One region of the Paenibacillus sp. 79R4 genome, then DNA from elsewhere that is predicted to be linked to it. Evidence: riboswitches for the same ligand, from Rfam matches in the RefSeq annotation. Region 1 holds a riboswitch; each other region holds the start of a gene.

Evidence for each region. Region 1 has a riboswitch for cyclic di-AMP ahead of DMN77_RS21400 (3D domain-containing protein). Riboswitches for the same ligand answer to the same signal wherever they lie in the genome.
Region 2: another riboswitch for cyclic di-AMP. It lies ahead of DMN77_RS22010 (C40 family peptidase); the one in region 1 lies ahead of DMN77_RS21400 (3D domain-containing protein).
Region 3: another riboswitch for cyclic di-AMP. It lies ahead of DMN77_RS21660 (resuscitation-promoting factor); the one in region 1 lies ahead of DMN77_RS21400 (3D domain-containing protein).
Region 4: another riboswitch for cyclic di-AMP. It lies ahead of DMN77_RS03760 (hypothetical protein); the one in region 1 lies ahead of DMN77_RS21400 (3D domain-containing protein).

The regions. Positions count from the first base shown of each region.
Region 1 is NZ_QJOT01000021.1:34,682-39,247, reverse strand. It holds gene DMN77_RS21415 (amino acid ABC transporter permease) at 1-236, shown strand, start outside; gene DMN77_RS21410 (amino acid ABC transporter ATP-binding protein) at 223-945, shown strand; gene DMN77_RS21405 (VOC family protein) at 1,043-1,426, opposite strand; cyclic di-AMP (ydaO/yuaA leader) riboswitch at 1,684-1,896, shown strand; gene DMN77_RS21400 (3D domain-containing protein) at 1,901-2,590, shown strand; gene DMN77_RS21395 (polysaccharide deacetylase family protein) at 2,659-3,468, opposite strand; gene DMN77_RS21390 (dihydroorotate dehydrogenase electron transfer subunit) at 3,881-4,566, shown strand, end outside.
Region 2 is NZ_QJOT01000023.1:16,571-21,136, reverse strand. It holds gene DMN77_RS22020 (M1 family metallopeptidase) at 1-1,038, shown strand, start outside; gene DMN77_RS22015 (hypothetical protein) at 1,141-1,974, shown strand; cyclic di-AMP (ydaO/yuaA leader) riboswitch at 2,195-2,330, shown strand; gene DMN77_RS22010 (C40 family peptidase) at 2,334-2,825, shown strand; cyclic di-AMP (ydaO/yuaA leader) riboswitch at 3,068-3,203, shown strand; gene DMN77_RS22005 (C40 family peptidase) at 3,207-3,677, shown strand; gene DMN77_RS22000 (GNAT family N-acetyltransferase) at 3,918-4,442, shown strand.
Region 3 is NZ_QJOT01000022.1:12,312-16,877, forward strand. It holds gene DMN77_RS21650 (HD domain-containing protein) at 1-670, shown strand, start outside; gene DMN77_RS21655 (TatD family hydrolase) at 741-1,511, shown strand; cyclic di-AMP (ydaO/yuaA leader) riboswitch at 1,728-1,941, shown strand; gene DMN77_RS21660 (resuscitation-promoting factor) at 2,201-3,337, shown strand; gene rnmV (ribonuclease M5) at 3,611-4,162, shown strand; gene rsmA (16S rRNA (adenine(1518)-N(6)/adenine(1519)-N(6))-dimethyltransferase RsmA) at 4,162-4,566, shown strand, end outside.
Region 4 is NZ_QJOT01000002.1:395,063-399,628, forward strand. It holds gene DMN77_RS03750 (MFS transporter) at 1-153, shown strand, start outside; gene DMN77_RS03755 (metal-dependent hydrolase) at 919-1,617, opposite strand; cyclic di-AMP (ydaO/yuaA leader) riboswitch at 2,155-2,395, shown strand; cyclic di-AMP (ydaO/yuaA leader) riboswitch at 2,501-2,697, shown strand; gene DMN77_RS03760 (hypothetical protein) at 2,814-3,227, shown strand; gene kdpA (potassium-transporting ATPase subunit KdpA) at 3,277-4,566, shown strand, end outside.

The DNA of each region.
Region 1 (4,566 bases):
AATCAGTGCTTCCGGCCATCGGCAATGAATTCATAACGATTATTAAAGAGTCCTCTATCGTCTCCATTATCGGTGTGACCGAGCTGATCTTCCAATCCGGCTCTGTCGTTGGCATCACGTATAACGGGATGACACCGTATCTGATCGTTGCAGTAATTTATTTTATTCTGACATTCACACTATCTCGGGTTTTGGGTGTGTTCGAAAGGAAGTTGAAGGCCAGTGATAACCGTTAAAAATTTGCATAAAAAATTCGGTCATCTCCATATTTTGAAGGGGATAGACCTTGAGGTCTCGCAAGGGGAGGTTGTCGTTGTAATCGGTCCGAGCGGATCGGGGAAGAGCACGTTCCTGCGCTGTCTTAACATGCTGGAGACTCCATCTGAAGGCGAGATTCTGTTCGAAGGCGAATCGATTACCGTACGAGGGCACAACATTAACTTGACTCGTCAGAAGATGGGGATGGTGTTCCAGCAGTTCAATCTGTTTCCGCACAAGACGGTGCTCGATAACATCACCCTTGCGCCTATACGCGTGAAGAAGATGGACAAGAACAAAGCAGAGGCCGTAGCGATGAATCTGCTGCAAACTGTCGGTTTGCAGGATAAGCGGGATGCCTATCCCTCACAATTGTCCGGTGGGCAGAAGCAGCGGATTGCCATTGCCAGAGCGCTGGCGATGGAGCCGCATGTAATGCTGTTTGATGAACCGACCTCCGCGCTTGACCCCGAGATGGTCGGAGAAGTGCTTGATGTTATGAAGAAGCTGGCCGACAAAGGAATGACGATGGTCATCGTTACGCATGAAATGGGCTTTGCCCGAGAGGTCGGCGATCGCATCATCTTTATGGATCAAGGCCAGGTTTTGGAGCAAGGCTCGCCACAGCAAGTATTTGGTGCGCCTAAGGAGCAGCGGACGAAGGAGTTCCTGAGCAAAGTACTCTAACCGAGCGATATATTTGCGCGAGGAATGGAAGGGGCGATCCCGGTAGTAAATACTACTTGGGGATCGCCCTTTTTGCTAGTATCGCGAACAGGGATGCTCAAGGTGCTACCAACTCGACTTTTATTCGATCAGGGTCTTCGAAAAACAAGGCATAATAGTCTTCTCCGCCGGCGAAAGGATGCCTATCCTGATAAAGCACGTTTAATCCTCTGGACCGAATCTTGACAGTCAGCTCATCCACTTGTTGCCGTGAATTCGCATGGAATGCCAAATGGTTCAGCCCCACACGACATCGATTGTAGGGAACGTCCAGGTATTTCTCTTTGGCTTGAACAAACACTAGATAAGTGTCTCCTAATTTCCAGCTCCGGCCTTCTTCCCATTCCTGAAACGGCGCATAACCAAGCTCTGACAGAAACCATCCCCAGAATTCTGCCGAACGTTTAAGGTTTGATACGTAAATCTCGATATGATGCAGCAAGCCCAATGCTTCACCCCTCCAACCCAATATTTTCGCTATGCGGAATACCATCCTATCCGTTCTTTACTACTATAGAGGTCGAACCAAAGAAAGAGCAAGTCCGGCTTTTCCAGTCCACATTTCTCATGTTGAGTTGCGCTTATATAGTAAACATATAACTGTATTTGTCATTAATTAAGATTAAAAATACCTTGTTATATCAGGCTTTGTGCGCAAATGGTAACAATTACATGAGCTATTGGTTACAAAGTTGTGATATATTCAATGAGCCGAAACTTACTAGGACAAGTGCGGGGGACGATTTAACGAAAGGCCGATTTGAAATGGAATCATTTACAGATTGGCTATCTTGGGGTGAAGCGCGGATAAAGTAACAAAAAATGAATCTATCATTTGTTACTATTCTCGCGTAGGGAAGCTTCCTTTTCCCGAATCCGACAACTAACTCCGCAGGCGAAATCAAAGGAGGACAACATGAAGAAACAACATACATGGACATTCAAGCGCATGATGAAGACAGCATTGATTACCGCTGGATTATTTGGAGCGATCCAATCCGTTCCTGCGCTGGCCGACTCGTTACATACAGCGAAGGAAGGAGATACATTCTATACACTTTCGAAGCAGTATGGAGTGCCGATGGACAAGCTGATGACCGCTAATCCGACCATCCAGGCAACCAATATATACGAAGGTCTTAGCATCACAATTCCTGATAACAAGAGCAATACGATGTCTGCTCCGGAAATGAAGGCTTCATCTGCGGACAGCGCCATTCTGCTGCCTACGCTAAGCGTACTTGCAGATCAAAAGGTGGTTGAAGCTTGGGGCAAGAGCTTTAATTACTCCAAGACGATCAGCGCCAAAGCGACGGCGTATTCTTCAGCTCCAAGTGAAAATGGCGGATATGGCGCGGTAGATTATTATGGCAACCCGCTCAAACTAGGAACGATTGCAGTGGACCCGAAAGTGATTCCTCTGGGCACCAAGGTGCTCGTAACCGGACATGATCATGAAGGCCTGCCTAAGAAAGCTTTTGTAGCGACAGCGACAGATATCGGTGGAGCGATCAAGGGCAACCGGATCGATATTTTCATCCCGGGCAGTACTTCCTTTGTGAACCAGTTTGGTTATCAGGATGTTAAGTTGTTTGTATTGAAATAGCAGATTATAGATTCATCGATTTTATAGGGCCGTACCGGACAGAAGCTGTTCCGGTACGGCCCTATTTATTACAATTTATTTTTCTTGGTTTGGAGCATATCGGCCACATTAACGAATTGATAGCCTTTGGATTTCAATTGTTCGATAATCTCGGGCAGCGCCTCGATCGTACCGTTCAGGTTAGAGCCCGAGCCGCCTCCGGCATGCTGGAGAACGATCGATCCGGGACCAACCGTTTCAAGCACGTTCTGCTTGACCTTGTCCTTGTCGAGCCCCTTCCAATCCAGAGAATCGACGTTCCAGTTTACGACTCTGTAGCTATGCCGCTTCGCCCAACGAACCTGAGCTTCATTAATATCACCGTATGGAGGCCGAATCAGCTTCGGGCGATAACCGACGATATTTTGAATCACCTTTTCGGTCCGCAGTATTTCGGACTGGAACTCCTGCATCGAATGCTTCTTGAATTGATTGTGAGTATAGGAATGGTTGCCGATGATATGGCCATCACGGTGGATTTGCCGAACGAGATCAGGATGTTTCTTGGCCCGGCTGCCTACGACGAAAAAGGTGGCTTTGACACCTTCACGCTTCAGTATTTTCAACACTTGCGGCGTGAATCGGGGGTCTGGCACATCGTCGAAAGTAAGTGCGACCTGCTTCACCCGAGGACCGCGGAATACAAAGGTCTCGGAATATTTGCGCTGCAGCTCGGCTAGATTAAGCGGCTTTTCACTGCTCTCAGTGGATGTAGGTGCCGTGTCCTCCGTACCTGGTGCACCCGGTGACGACCGTTTGGCTTCAATGCTCCCAGAGCTTGGGAACAACATGAGCAGGATGGTGCAGACGATCATCCAGTGTTTGAGTTTTGTGGACATAGCATTACCTCTTCTCCAAAATAAATGTCATGTTCTGGTATGCCCATATTCATTGAAAAATATGAGGAAATGGTTAATTTTCAAGGTAAGCGTTTTACTCAGGGCTAAATCGTTTTGGAGTGATGTTTATCACAGACTGGTAGGCGAGAAAAATTGCATCTTTAAATGAAGTGTATAAAATCAAGCAGGCGTCTATAGTGTGCTCAAAAAGGCCAGTTTTGCAGTACCGGAGCTCATGTTTCCGATATTTTTCCAAACGCTTCTGTTGGATGAGCATAGGAACTGAGAAGAGGGGCGCAGGAAGTTGGTCGTGAACAACTGAGAGGCTTTCGCAGGCCACATGGCTTCGTTGGCTTTTCGGATCGGAAGTGGGCTTTTTGAACAACCTCAATAAGAAAGGGGACTGAACAATTTGACGGAAGTCATATCCAATGAGGAAGTAGCACCAGGAGTATTTCGTCTGGCCGTTGCCGGTCAATTCGTCGGGAAGATGGGCCAGTTTTACATGATACGCGCATGGGACCATTATCCGCTGCTGTCCAGGCCGCTGAGTATTTTCGATATTACGCCTGGACGGATCGAATTTCTGTATTTAGTCGTTGGAGAGGGAACGAGACTATTCTCAAATTTGAAGCAAGGGGATCATGTGAGGCTGGAAGGTCCGTTTGGAAATGGATTTGAAGCTCCGGAAGGCAAGACGGCATTTGTTGGCGGGGGAATCGGGATTGCCCCGTTTTATTATGCCCTGCGCCAGGTTCCGAATGCCGACGTGTATCTCGGCTTTAGCCGCGAGTCTTACATGGTAGAAGAATTCCGTGCAGCTTCCGCTGGACAGATACATGTCAATGTGGGTGGCGTGATTCTCGACGATCTCGATTTTGAGCACTATGATACGATCATAGCCTGCGGACCCCATCCGATGCTGCACGCTGTGCAGCGCAAGCAACAAGCTTCATCCGGACGAGCCAAGGTATATGTCTCACTAGAGAACCGGATGGCTTGCGGGATTGGGGCCTGTCTGGTATGCAGTGTAAAATGTAAAGACAAACGGAAGAAGGCTTGTACGGATGGTCCTGTATTTCCGGCAGAGGAGGTTGT
Region 2 (4,566 bases), on a different contig from region 1:
AGGATTAAGCTATATCTTGATCCTGCCCATAAGGATTTGAAGGAGCGTTATTTCTATGCCGCCAAGGTAGCCTTAGCCAACTTCAGCAAGTGGTATGGACGATACCCATACTCTACGTTATCGATTGTAGTCCCGCCTGCCGAGGCAAACGGCGCGGGGGGCATGGAGTATCCAACGCTGGTCACCTCCTTCGGAGCAAAGAGCGATTCCCCGGATTACAATGAGCTGGAACGTACCGTTATCCATGAGATCGCTCACCAGTATTTCTACGGAATGATCGCAAGTAATGAGTTCGAAGAGGCCTGGCTGGATGAAGGATTCGCCTCCTATGCCGAGGATAAGCTGATGGAGCAAGAATTCGCTACTAACCTTCCGCTTCCGGTCCAATCCGCCATCATCACTTCTCCAGCTTCCCTAACCCAGAATGCCTGGAAATATGGGGATAGCGATGTATACGCACAGAATGCTTATTATAGAGGAAAGCTGGTCCTGCTTGATATTGAGAAGCAAGTAGGCGCCAAGACGATGAAGCGAATTATGTCCAGCTACAGCCTAAAATACCGCTTCAAGCATCCGACAACAAAAGATTTCCAGCGGACCGTCGAGCAAATCACGGGCCGATCGTGGAAGGATTACTTCAACCAATACGTATATAGCGACAAAATGGCTGATTTTTCAGTGGATCGAATTCAAATTCATCCCTCCGATTCAAGCAGCGGCAACGGATCGATCTATGAGTCCATCATTGATATAAGCCGTAAGGGCGCCGACTATCCAGAGGTAACCATATTGCTCTCGTTCAAGGATGGACATACTCTGCGCAAGACTTGGAAAGTGGATAACGACACCCTCCAGATCAAGGTTCAATACAAAGAGCCTGTGGATTGGGTACAAATCGATCCTGATTATGCGCTCGTTCTTGAGAATAAACACATTAACAACTACCTGAAGGCGGAGATTCAGGAGCCTGTGGGAACCCGCTCCACCTTAACGATTGTCAAATTGCTGGAAACCGTACTCGGCTCGTTATTATGGTAGGTACCCAACCTTTATAAATGCTGTATATGCTTCCGTAGCAAGTTTTTGTCCGCGGCTTATTCTACGGAGGCATACCTTAACAAAACTTTGAGGGGGAAAAGTATGATCTATATACGTAGTGGATGGAGTCTTATAAAAAACCAGCTTCCCTCTATTATCATCCTGTTTCTATATCAGCTGCTATGGGGACTATTTTTATACAGGCTCGTCAATTCAGTAGTTACGGAGGTCCTGGTTAGATACCCAGATCCCCCGCCCAACATGCTCAGCCAGGCTCTATTCCTCCTGGAAGGCCAATACGAGCTCAAGCATAGCCCCGACATCCGTCTCTATCTGGGGTTGCTGCTCGGTATGGCTCTCATCCGACTACTAGTGACGCCTCTGCTCCAGGCGGGAGTCCTGTATGGCTTAATGCCCAAGGAGGAGCGAAAGAGCGGACTTCCGCTATTCCGCGGCATGAAGGAGTTTGGAAAGCCGGTATTCTTGTTCCTATTTATTGAGCTTATATTAATCAGTCTGCCGCTATTATGGATTCTCCCTCACGTCCAGGGAATTCTGCCAGACCTGCTTCGCTCAGGCTCGGTACAGATTGCTCCCATGCTGAAGATGTCGGCCGTTCTGCTCGCTTGGTTGATCTATTGCTGGCTTATTGACCAATGCTTGCTGTTCGCACAATTTGGCTATCTTTTCAAAAAGGGGCTATGGGGTTCTATTCTGATAGGTGTTCGATATGTGCTTCCTGGAGCGGGCATCTCTCTCTTACTCGGCATTTTTGCCCTGATCCTGTTCTTCATCTTTGGTTCAGTATCGTGGATTTGGACCGGAATACTCGCTCTTATTCTGCAGCAAAGCTATCCTTTCATACGAAGTTTGTTCCGAGTTTGGGAGGTAACCTCTCAATATCAACTATGGGAAATGAAGTCACAGAAAAGTTAAATTATTTTTACCATTATAATCCCTTATACCACAAGGCCTCCGCCAGAATCGGAGGTCTTGTTCTTTGTTTTTGTCTCTGAATCTTGTGAATTAGGCATTGCCAAAATATACTTCTCTTTGTTACAATAACAACAGCAGAAATTCAGTAACAGTTTTGTAATCATTCTTGTCATAATAAGTCAAGTAATAGCAATTGCGAGTGTAATTATAACAATTATTTACGAAATCATGGCCGAATTCCCTCCACGGGGAACGGGGGAACCACTTTGGGTGAATTGATCTCGCTAGAGAGGGATCATAGGGAACCTTCAACCGAATCCTTAAGCTAACCTCGTAGGCAATCGGAAGGAGTATTTTTCTTGAAGAAACAGTTAACTACATTAGCTCTTGGTGTTACATTGCTTTTCTCCATCGGAACTGGTAGCGCTTTCGCTGATTCCAAATTAGACTCTGCTATTGATGGAGCGTTAGGAACGAAATATGTATCCGGTGGGACAACGACTTCCGGGTTTGACTGCTCAGGGTTCACGATGTATGTATTCTCCAAGATCGGGGTCAAGCTTCCTCACCAATCGGGATCGCAATATAAAATGGGCGAATCCGTATCCAAGGATGAACTAATCGCTGGCGACCTGGTGTTCTTTAACACTTCAGGCAAAGGCATATCCCATGTAGGTATTTATGTAGGTGAAGGCAAATTTGCTCATGCATCCTCTTCCAAGGGCGTTGTAATCAGCAAATTGAGCGAGAAATATTATGTAGATCGTTATGTTGGAGCTAAGCGCGTTATGAGTTCTGATAAGTACGAAGATGTTACTGGAGAAGTTACAGACCACGATGATGTAGAATAATAACGAATTTTAAACCCACGGAGATTCATTTGGAATCATAACCGTGGGTTTTTTATTTGTCTAAGGGCCTGCTTTTTCCCCGCTTCTGGCCCTTTATGCCTATCTGCCTGGATAGAAACACCGACTTGCAGATCAAATCTATCGACAAGCTTGTCAAACCTGGGCGGGTTTGGTAAAATGACCAATGTAATAGTAACAAGTTTGTAATCTTTGTTGTAACTATCGTAACTTTTGGGTGCATCAACTAAGAACAGCCGAATTCCCCAGCACCCGGGAAACGGGAGAACCATTTAGGGTGAATTGGCCGCAATCCTGCCGCCATAGGGAACCTTCAACCGAATCCGCAAGCTAACCTCGCAGGCCTTGGAAGGAGCTTACATCTTGAGAAAAACAATCATCGCAGCCGCTGCAAGCCTAGCCATCTTCTTCACCATGCAAAGCGGCAATGCTTTTGCGAGTACCACTCTTACTAATGTTGTTGACTCGGTATACGGTACACCTTACAGACTTGGTGGAATTAGCGCCAGCAGCGGCTTTGACTGCTCAGGCTTCACCAAATACGTATATCAGAAAATGGGCGTAACCCTACCTCGCGTATCAACAGATCAGTTCAAGCAAGGCACTGCAGTAAGCAAGAGCCAGCTGAAGCCTGGCGATCTCGTCTTCTTCAATACGACGGGTAAAGGCGTCTCCCATGTAGGCATTTATGTGGGTAATGGAGAATTTGCACATTCTTCCTCCTCTAAAGGCGTTCGGATCGACAGCTTGAGCAATAGCTACTACAAAACGCGTTATGTAGGCGCCAAGCGTATCCTTAGCCAATATACTTATTCTCTGTATGCCCAAGCCTAATCTTCAGCGTTCAACCATTTAACTTTCATTCATTCATTTATCATCATTTATAACTATATAATGCAATTGATTCCACGCCCGGAATCAATTGCATTTTTTTATCTCCGATCCTGTAGCGCATCGTGCAAGCAAAATATTCTAAAATCGCACTAACACCTTTACAAGGAATAGAATTCCCGTTAGAGTGAGTTTAAAAAGGTATCTAGCATCGTATCATGCAATAAGCAAGGAGGCGTAAATATGGAAAAGTATATTCCGAAATTTCTTATTGTACCTATGGAAGAAGACCATGGCGCAGACATCTGCACCTGGCGCTACGATTCTCCCTATGACGTATATAGCTGGCTCCCTTGGGAGCAGATGAAGGCGCTCGATGTAGAATTCGGCAATCCTGCACTACGGGCCGAACAATACGCCTCCCTATTGGATGAAAACGGCGGGCTCGCGGGCTTTGCCCAATACTTTCCCCTCAAAGGAGTAACCCGTATTGGGGTCGGGATGAGACCTGATTTATGCGGCCATGGTTACGGTAAATCATTTGTCATCGCGATCGTGGAGGAAGCGCTGCGTCGTAAGCCTGATAATGAGGTGGATCTTGAGGTTCTGACCTGGAACAAAAGAGCGATCCGAGCCTACCAGAAATCGGGCTTCGTGATTACTGATCTATATGAGAAGATGACGCCCGGCGGCATTTCCAAACCATACTATTGTATGGTATTTCGCGGATTCCCTAAAGAGGGAGAGTCTGGTCATATTGAACTTTAATGTTGTCTGTGATGATTTGCATATATTTTCAAGAAAACACTAAATTATCATTACTTTTTTTGTCACAAACGCTATGATCCACTGCAATGTTCCGGTATAATGGAATGGATAGCTTACATAAAAG
Region 3 (4,566 bases), on a different contig from region 1:
CGTCAAGGATTCGGGCATGCATGCGGTAGAAGATTATTTAATGTCCAGATATCAGATGTACTGGCAAATTTATTTCCATCCGGTTACGCGCAGCTCAGAGATCATTTTAAGGCAGATTTTCAAAAGAGCGAAGGCGTTGTATGAGCAAGGCCATCGCTTCAAGTTTCTGCCGGAACCTTTGCCTTCATTATTTAATCGCACCATGACGGTACAGGACTATCTTCAATTAGATGAAGCGTTGGTTCAGACGGCCTTTATGCAGTGGAGAAAGGAGACGGACGAGCTGCTTGGAGAACTGTGCTCCCGGTTCATCGACCGCAAGCTGTATAAATATGTAGAGATGGACTCTTTGGATATGGAGACAATTGAAGAGATTAGAGCTGCATTTGATAAGGCGGGGCTTAATCCGGAATACGATTTGGAAATTGATTTTCCAACGGATCTGCCTTATGATGTGTTTCGTCCGGATGGGGAAGGGCGGGAGAAGCAGATCCTGCTTCTGGACCGTCAAGAACGTTTGCGTGAGATTTCCGAAGTATCGGATATTGTCAGATCGATCAGCGGTTTGCAGCGCGGGAAATTCCATTTGTATTTTCCAGATGATAAAGTTCTTGCAGTTATTGACGATTTGCCGCGGGAGATTGCGGAACTATTCGTAGAACAGCATTAAAATTCTCGAATGATGCCAGGATGAACTCAACAAAAATTAACCAATGAACTAGCTGGGAGGCGCATATACATTGATGCTTATTGATACACATACCCATCTGGATGCTCCACAGTTCGACGAGGATCGCGAGGAGGTCATTCAGCGGGCTCTGGAACAGGGAGTGACGCGGATGATCAACATTGGCTTTAATCGGGAGACGATTCCGACGACGATGAAATTGGCGGAGCAATACGATTTTATCTATGCAGCCGTGGGCTGGCATCCGCAAGATGCGATTACGATGCAGGATGGTGACCTCGACTGGATTGCGGAATTGTGCAAGCATGAGAAGGTCGTCGCAATCGGCGAAATCGGGCTGGATTATTATTGGGATACGTCACCCAAAGAGGTGCAGCACAAGGTCCTGCGCAATCAGATCGGGCTTGCTCGAAGTCTGGGAATGCCAATTTCGATTCATAATCGGGATGCACATGAGGATATTGTACGAATTTTGCAGGAAGAGAAGGCAAGTGAAGTTGGCGGTGTGATGCATTCCTTCTCTGGCAGCTGGGAAATTGCCAAATTGTGTCTGAATATGGGATTTCATTTGTCATTTGGCGGGCCGATTACGTTCAAAAATGCCAAGCAGCCAAAAGAGGTTATTATGAAGGTTCCCATGGACCGATTATTGATTGAGACAGACTCCCCATATTTAACACCACACCCATATCGTGGGAAGAGAAATGAGTCGGGTTACGTCCGTCTCGTCGCCGAGGCGGCAGCGGAATTAAAAGGGATTTCTTTGGAAGAATTAGCCAACGTAACAACCAAAAATGCAATGGAACGATTTGGCATTCGCTGAAATATTGAGAAAAAGTAATGAAAAAATGAGTAAACGAGAAAGATTAATGCATTTTAACAATTAAAACTCTGTTTATTACATTTTTTTAACCAATTATTAAAATAAACGTTGTTGATTCGTCCTTTACAACATGTATCGAAACAAGATAGAATTTCTTCAGTAATCCATTTGGCGATTCTCACAGACTTATTTTGCCAGAGATTACCGAAGTTCCATAAACCAGTCTCGCTGAATCTCCGAGTGTGGAGAACGGGGGAACCGACCACGGCAATTCATGAGATTATGAATGAGCATGTCGTGAAGGATTTCTTTGTAAGGGTCTATGGGGTGAATTCGAGGTCATTGCGCCATGAGCGAATGAACTAAGAAAGGGCGACTCTCTACGTCCTAACCCGACAGCTAACCTCGTAGGCGTATCCAGAGAGGCAACAACTCGTGCATCTATACATCACTGATTATTCCGGAAGCCACGAACAGAGTTCCTCTAACTCTTTCTTTAGGCTTCTTTTGTTTTGAATAAACTTAGTAGGGTCATCATACTGTTGTTTACAGGGGGTGACCAATGCCGAGAGGACTGGGACAGGAATGCGGAGTGCGCTTTATGGCATTTCGTAAAATCGATCTGTAGTCACGTCAATTTCATGATATGTCGATCTAGACGGCGGGACTATGTAAGGAGGACGGAAGATATGGGATTTTTCCGTAACCAGGATACCCATGAATCACGCTCATCCAGCATGTCTTACGCAATGCGATGGAAGCAAGAACATCTGCGTCAGGTTTTGCTTGTTGGAGTTCTGGCCATTGCAGTAATCACCATCATCCTGATTTGGTTCTACACACAGAACAGTAAAAAAATATATTTGGTTGTTGATGGAAAGACAGAGTCAATCACCACCAGACATTCCTTGGTCAATAAAGTGCTGGATGAACAATCCATCATATTGCAGCCGGGCGATGAAGTTTCCAAATCGTTGTCGAGCGCAATAGAGGATGGGGACCGGATTGAGATTGTCCGGGCCGTTCCCGTCAGTATCAGTGTGGATGGCGCTCATAAGCTGACCTTTACCACGAAGGCCAAGGTAGAGGACGCTATTCAGGAACTAGGCGTAGATGTGAATCAGGAGGATAAAGTTTCTCCAGGCCTGAATCAGGCCGTCACAGCGAATATGGTTATTAATATCGTTCGTGTCAAGAAACATAATATTCAACAACAAGAGACCGTACCATTCAATGTCGTCAAGACAAGTGATGATCAGCTGCTGAAGGGTGAAACGAAGGTCGTACAGGAAGGCAGCCAGGGCCTAGTCGTACACAATGTTGAGAAGGTGTATGAGGATGGCAAATTCGTGTCAAAGCGTTGGCTTGGCAAGGAGGTCGTTAAGAAGGCCACACCTAAAGTCATTGCCGTGGGCACGAAGCCGAAGACTGCTGTGATGTCCGCTAGCATTTCCCGCTCCTCGGATCAGGTGAGCATCAGTGGATTGACCAAAAAGGGCGGAGTCTCGTTCAAATATAAAAAAATGCTCAAGAACGTAACCTTGACTGCCTACTCTGCAGAAGAGGATGGAATCGGCACGAAAACAGCTACAGGAACCCGAGTTCAAGAGGGAAGAACGATCGCTGTCGATAAAAATGTCGTTCCGTTAGGTTGGTGGGTATACATTGAAGGCCTCGGATTCCGCAAAGCGGAAGATACTGGGGGCGCTATTAAAGGCAACAAGATGGACGTATATTTTGATTCGCTCAAAACAGCAAACCAATTCGGCCGCAAGAAGGGTCGGACAGTTTATGTCATCGGCCCGACCAAGCCAGAGCTCAACTAGTTGGCTGCAAAGTTGAAAGGATATATCGAAAATAAGATCTAGGATCGTGATTAGCGGGGGTTCAAAAAGTGGACTTTTTGAGCAACCTCTATTAGGATGATGAATAAGACAGTGGATAAGAAGGGGAATCTATCCTCTTCTTTTTGTTTTGTTTATTAAAGCGTATAATTTTTAGGGATATATATGAGTGTTCAAAAAGGCCGGTTTTCAGTGCGATCTTGTGATCAGGAGCAGGTTTTTTGAACAATCTCTACATGGAAGGGAAGGCCGTATATGATCAAAGAGATCATTGTGGTGGAAGGCCGGGACGATACTGTGGCGATTAAGCGAGCCGTAGAGGCCGATACGATTGAGACGGGCGGTTCAGCCATCAATGAGAGAACATTGCGTAAAATAGCACTCGCCCAGGAGCGGCGCGGGGTTATTATATTTACAGATCCGGATCATGCCGGAGAGAGGATTCGCAAGATCGTTGCGAAGCGCGTGCCAGGCTGCAAGCATGCCTTCTTGCGGGAGGCCGATGCGACCAAGCGGGGAGATATCGGGGTCGAGAATGCGTCGCCAGAGGCGATTCGGGAGGCGCTGAGCCGAGTACGCAGCGAGACGGCGGGAATGGAGCCTCTGATCGATTGGGAAGACTTAATCGATGCAGGTCTCATTATTCACTCTCAAGCGGCTGCAAGAAGACGTAAGCTTGGCGAGCTGCTCGGAATCGGGTATTGCAACGGCAAACAGCTATATAAGCGGCTGGTGGCCTTTAAGATCAGCCGAGAGGAGTTCGCGGCTGCACTGGCACAATTGGAGGATGAAGGGGTAATTCATTAATGACGATAAGAGAAGATATAGCAACTCCACGCCGAACGAAGGAGATTATCCAGCGTCACGGTTTCTCGTTTAAGAAGAGTCTGGGTCAGAATTTTCTGATCGACCAAAATATTCTTGGCAAAATAGTATCCGCAGCAGGGCTGGATAAGACGAAGGGAGCGCTGGAGATCGGCCCGGGCATTGGAGCGCTTACTGAGAGGCTCGCTGAGGAGGCCGGCAAAGTGACCGCCGTGGAAATCGACCAGCGGTTGTTGCCGATCCTTGAAGAAGTGCTTGAGCCGTTCCCGCATGTGCAGGTGGTTCATGGCGACGTGCTGAAGCTGGATCTGAAGGAGTTGTTCGCTCGGCAATTCAGCGCTGTGAATGGCGTTAGCGTAGTGGCTAACCTGCCTTATTATGTCACC
Region 4 (4,566 bases), on a different contig from region 1:
GGGGTAATCGCTCCGTTCCTGGTTGGCTGGCTTGTAGCCCGGGAGGTAGCGATCAGCTCGATCTTCTGGCTGTTTTTCGTTACGGTTCTGATCGGCGCGATTGCCGTCCTCTGGCTAGGTACCGAGACAAAAGGGAAGGAACTTTTGGACTAGCTTTGGATTAGCAAGCGCCTCTGTGCCTGTCTGTTCAAGGGAGCGCTAATGAAAAATTGAGCTGGCATAAAGGGGAGAACAAGGTGATGCAGAAGCGAAACGCTGTTTGCTGAAGCGAATCTGCATCTGCTTCTTGTTGTAAGTTTCGCACGGCATTATGTTGGTCGGGATATGGTACTTCCCGATTTGATTCGGGAAGGCAACATGGACCCGATTGCGTAATCTACTATTTTGGAGATTCTAACGAAACGTGGTATCGTTATTGGCTTCAAATCGGGGCGCTGAGATTTTTAACGAAACTGGGTATCGCTATTGAACAAGAATTATCTCTTTTTGCTGGTATTTCGCCCAAATAACGATATGGTGTTTCGTTAAAAATAATTTCCCGCTTTTGGGGAGCCAATAACGTTCTGTAGTTTCGTTAGAAATAAAAATAGCTGCTGATAAGCAGCTATTTTTATTTGGTCCAGCATTGGTCCAGCATTGGTCCAGCATTGGTCCAGCATTGGACTAACATCGGACTAGCATCGTGCCAGTATCAGGCCAGCATTGGTCCAGCATTGGACTAGCATCGTGCCAGTATCAGGCCAGCATTAGCCCAGTATCGTGCCCGCATCGGACTAGCGTCGTGCCAGTATCAGGCCAGCATTGGGCGGTAGGTGCAGCCGGTGCGGTCGGTTATGGGCGGATGGCCTGACCAGCTGGGTTAATGGCCCGGATACAAAATAAATAGAGCGGTCGATGAAGTGAGACGAGAATGGTCAGTTAACGCTCCAATTGAGCTTGATCGAGGCTTTCGCCCGGCAGCAGGGCATGGCCGGATATGCCAAGCTTTTGCAATTGGTGGGCGAATTGTGCTCCGTCCTGCTTGATGAGGCCAAATGTATCGTAGTGAACCGGGACCACGTGCTTGGCGCCGATCCATTCGGCAGCGAGCAGGGCGTCCTCCGGTCCCATGGTGAAGAAATCGCCGATCGGGATGAAGGCGAGATCGATCTTATGTTTGCTTCCGATGAGCTTCATATCGCTGAACAGTGCGGTATCACCGCAATGATGGACGATGAAGCCGTTGATATTAAGCACAATGCCCGCAGCAACTCCCAAGTAGACATTGGTTCCGTTCACTTCTACGGATGAACTGTGGAGAGCCGGGGTGAAGGTTAACTTGCCGAACGGGAAGTTGGATGAGCCTCCCAGGTTCATCCCGGTTGCCTTAAGCCCTTTTTGCTTAAAAAAGTCGGCCAGTTCAACAATAGCTACGATGGTGGCTCCAGTCCTTCTGGCAATCGCCTCAGCGTCCCCGATATGATCCGAATGCCCATGGGTAAGCAGGATATAATCGACATCGATATCTTCTGCCATAGCAGCTGCTTTAGGATTTCCGGTCAAGAATGGGTCGATGATCAGACGGTAATCGCCGGTATCTAAAAATACGCATGAATGTCCGAGATACGTTAGTTTCACAAATATCGCTCCTTTTTGGCAAAATAATGAACTAACTCTATTATAGCGAAGCAGAGGCATGAGTAAAATTTTGCTGGCTGGCCAGTGCAGTATTAACATTTTGCGCCTGCCGGATCACTGCATAGCTGTGAGCTATGATGATCCAGACGGTAGCTAATCCCGGTCAAAACAGCGGCGGCAATGGTGACTATTCCCCCGGACCAGGACACATCGATCAATCGACTGTTTATGGCAACGAAGCCGCCAAGCGTCGAACCGAAGGCAATATAGATAGGGTTTGCACTTGCTTACCGAGTATAACGTTCCAGTAAAGGGGAGAGTCCAGAGGTCGTTTGCTATAATCTGTGGAATTCTTATAAAAGAATTCAAAATCAAGAGTAGAAATGAGCTATAGCGAAAATTAGAGAGCGCCATATCAATGTAAGCGGTATATTTTCGTATTCCTTTAAATTTATCGCTTTTTTTGCCAGGAAGTTGGCTTTACAGTCAACCCTTGCAGCGGTATGATTCAATCCATAATCCATAATCAATATTAACCAATTCCGATCGCTTAATCTCTGGGATATTCCAGGGAACGGGGGAACCAACAAGTGCTTGCTGCGTGATGATCAATGCGGCTTGCGCGACGTCTGAAGGGCCAGGGCTGGTGTGAGAGCCAACACAGGCCCATTCGGACAGGGGTGAATCCTGAGGAAGAGACCATGGACTCTTCTCGGGTAGGGCGACTCTCACCGCCCGAATCCGTCAGCTAACTCCGTCAGCGTGGGTATGAGAGAGGAAAGGTGACTGCGAGCCGCAATAAATTCGGCCACAGAGGACCGTTTGCCTCTGTGGTTTTTTGCGCCCTAATTTGAAAAATGAATTGAAATACAATGAAATGATCCATCAAAAAACGCTGAATGCTGTCGTGGATAGGACAGCAGCGGGGGAACCAACGGTACTGAGTGATGTCCGCTCCGCGGGCTTCTCAACCTTAGTTCCATGGGGTGAATCGCTTGGAGGATAATCTATTCTTCAAGGTAGGGCGACTTCCGCGCCCGAATCCGTCAGCTAACCTCGTAAGCGTCAAGGAAGAGGCAACCACCAAAGGCCGAATAGTGGGTCCAAGACCACCCATAAAGCCGCGGGGAAGGTTACTATCTTTCCTGCGGCTTCTCTTGTGTTGTCCTCTGCAAATTCAAGGAGGGTGTTCTCAAGTGGAGGGAGAGTTTGTTCTGGTAGCAGCCCCGAACCCGGTTGGACTGAAGTTCATTTTGCTGCTGATGGCAGCGAAGCGTAATTTCGCGGTACTGGTGAACAACAAGAAGGAGGAAGAAGTCCTTCATAAACTGGGCGTAAGACATGTATTGCGCATCAAGACGGATGACGAGCAGAGCTGGATCGTTCCGCCGTTTCCAATCGGCCGCTGCTATATTTTTGAACTGAGTATGACATTAACTTGTCGCTATTTGCAAATCTGCCGGAGATGGACGCAGGATCAGATTTTCATTATTACTCCGAATAAAAATCCGCGCATGATTTACAAAGGGCTGGGAGCTTCTTATGTCATCCATTCCGTGAGCGGAGAGGTTGGATTTCTGCTTACGGCAAAGCCACAGCTTGAGCAATAAGCCGGAGCTTAAAATTTATAAACAGGATTCCTGATGGGGTGAGTGTGTAATGGATTATTTACAAATGTTCATCGTGATCGGCGTCATATTATTGCTGGTGAAGCCGGTCGGAACTTATATATATCATGTTTTCTCCAATGTACCGAATCGTAGTGATCGCATCTTCGGAGCAACAGAGCGGTTTATTTTCAGCATAGCCGGCTACCGGCGGCGCGAAGGGATGGATTGGAAGAAATATATTATCAGCTTGCTGGCCACCAATGTGGTGTTGATGACCATCGCTTTCCTGCTTCTCAGCCTGCAGCAGTGGTTGCCTTGGAATCCCGAAGGAAGCGGTGGTATGGAGCCGACGCTGGCATTCAATACGGTAATCAGCTTCATGACCAATACGAATCTGCAGCATTATAGCGGGGAGACAGCACTGAGCTATTTCTCGCAAATGGCTGTTATCACCATGATGATGTTCACATCGGCGGCTACAGGTCTATGCGTTGCTATTGCTTTTATCCGCGGGATTACCGGGAGAGGCCAACGGCTGGGGAATTTCTTCGAGGATTTTGTAAAGGCGATCGTTCGTATTCTTCTGCCTGCTTCGCTGATCGTAACGCTTCTGCTGGTGGCGCTCCAGGTTCCGCAAACCTTGCAGCCTGCCACGGCTGTGAACACGCTGGAAGGGACTGTACAGCGAATCTCGCTTGGGCCGGTGGCCTCGCTGGAATCCATCAAGCATTTGGGTACGAACGGGGGTGGATTCTTTGGAGCAAATTCCTCTCATCCGTTCGAGAACCCCAGCGGGTTGACGAATGCAATAGAGATGTGGTCCATGTGGCTGATCAGCGCATCACTGCCTTATACATTCGGTTTATTTGCCCGCAATAAGAAGCAAGGTTGGGTTATTTTCTCCGCGATGATGGTCTTGTTCCTTGGATTTCTATCTTTGGTCTATTTCAGCGAGAAGGCCGGGAACCCGCTCTTCCATACGCTTGGAATAGACCTCACGCAAGGTAATATGGAGGGCAAAGAGGTGCGTTTCGGGGTTGCGGGCTCGGCGATTTTTACGGCGATTACGACCGCTGCGACTACGGGGAGCGTTAACAATATGCATGATTCGCTTACTCCGCTTGGCGGCCTGGCAGCTCTGGCCCAGATGATGCTGAACGTCGTCTTTGGCGGGAAGGGCGTCGGACTTATGAACATGGTGATGTACGCCATACTCGGCGTATTTATTTGTGGATTAATGGTCGGCAGAACGCCGGAGTTCCTTAGCAAGAAGATTGAAGCCAGGGAGATGAAGCTGATCGCCATTGCGATTCTTATCCATCCCTTGCTTGTGCTTGCG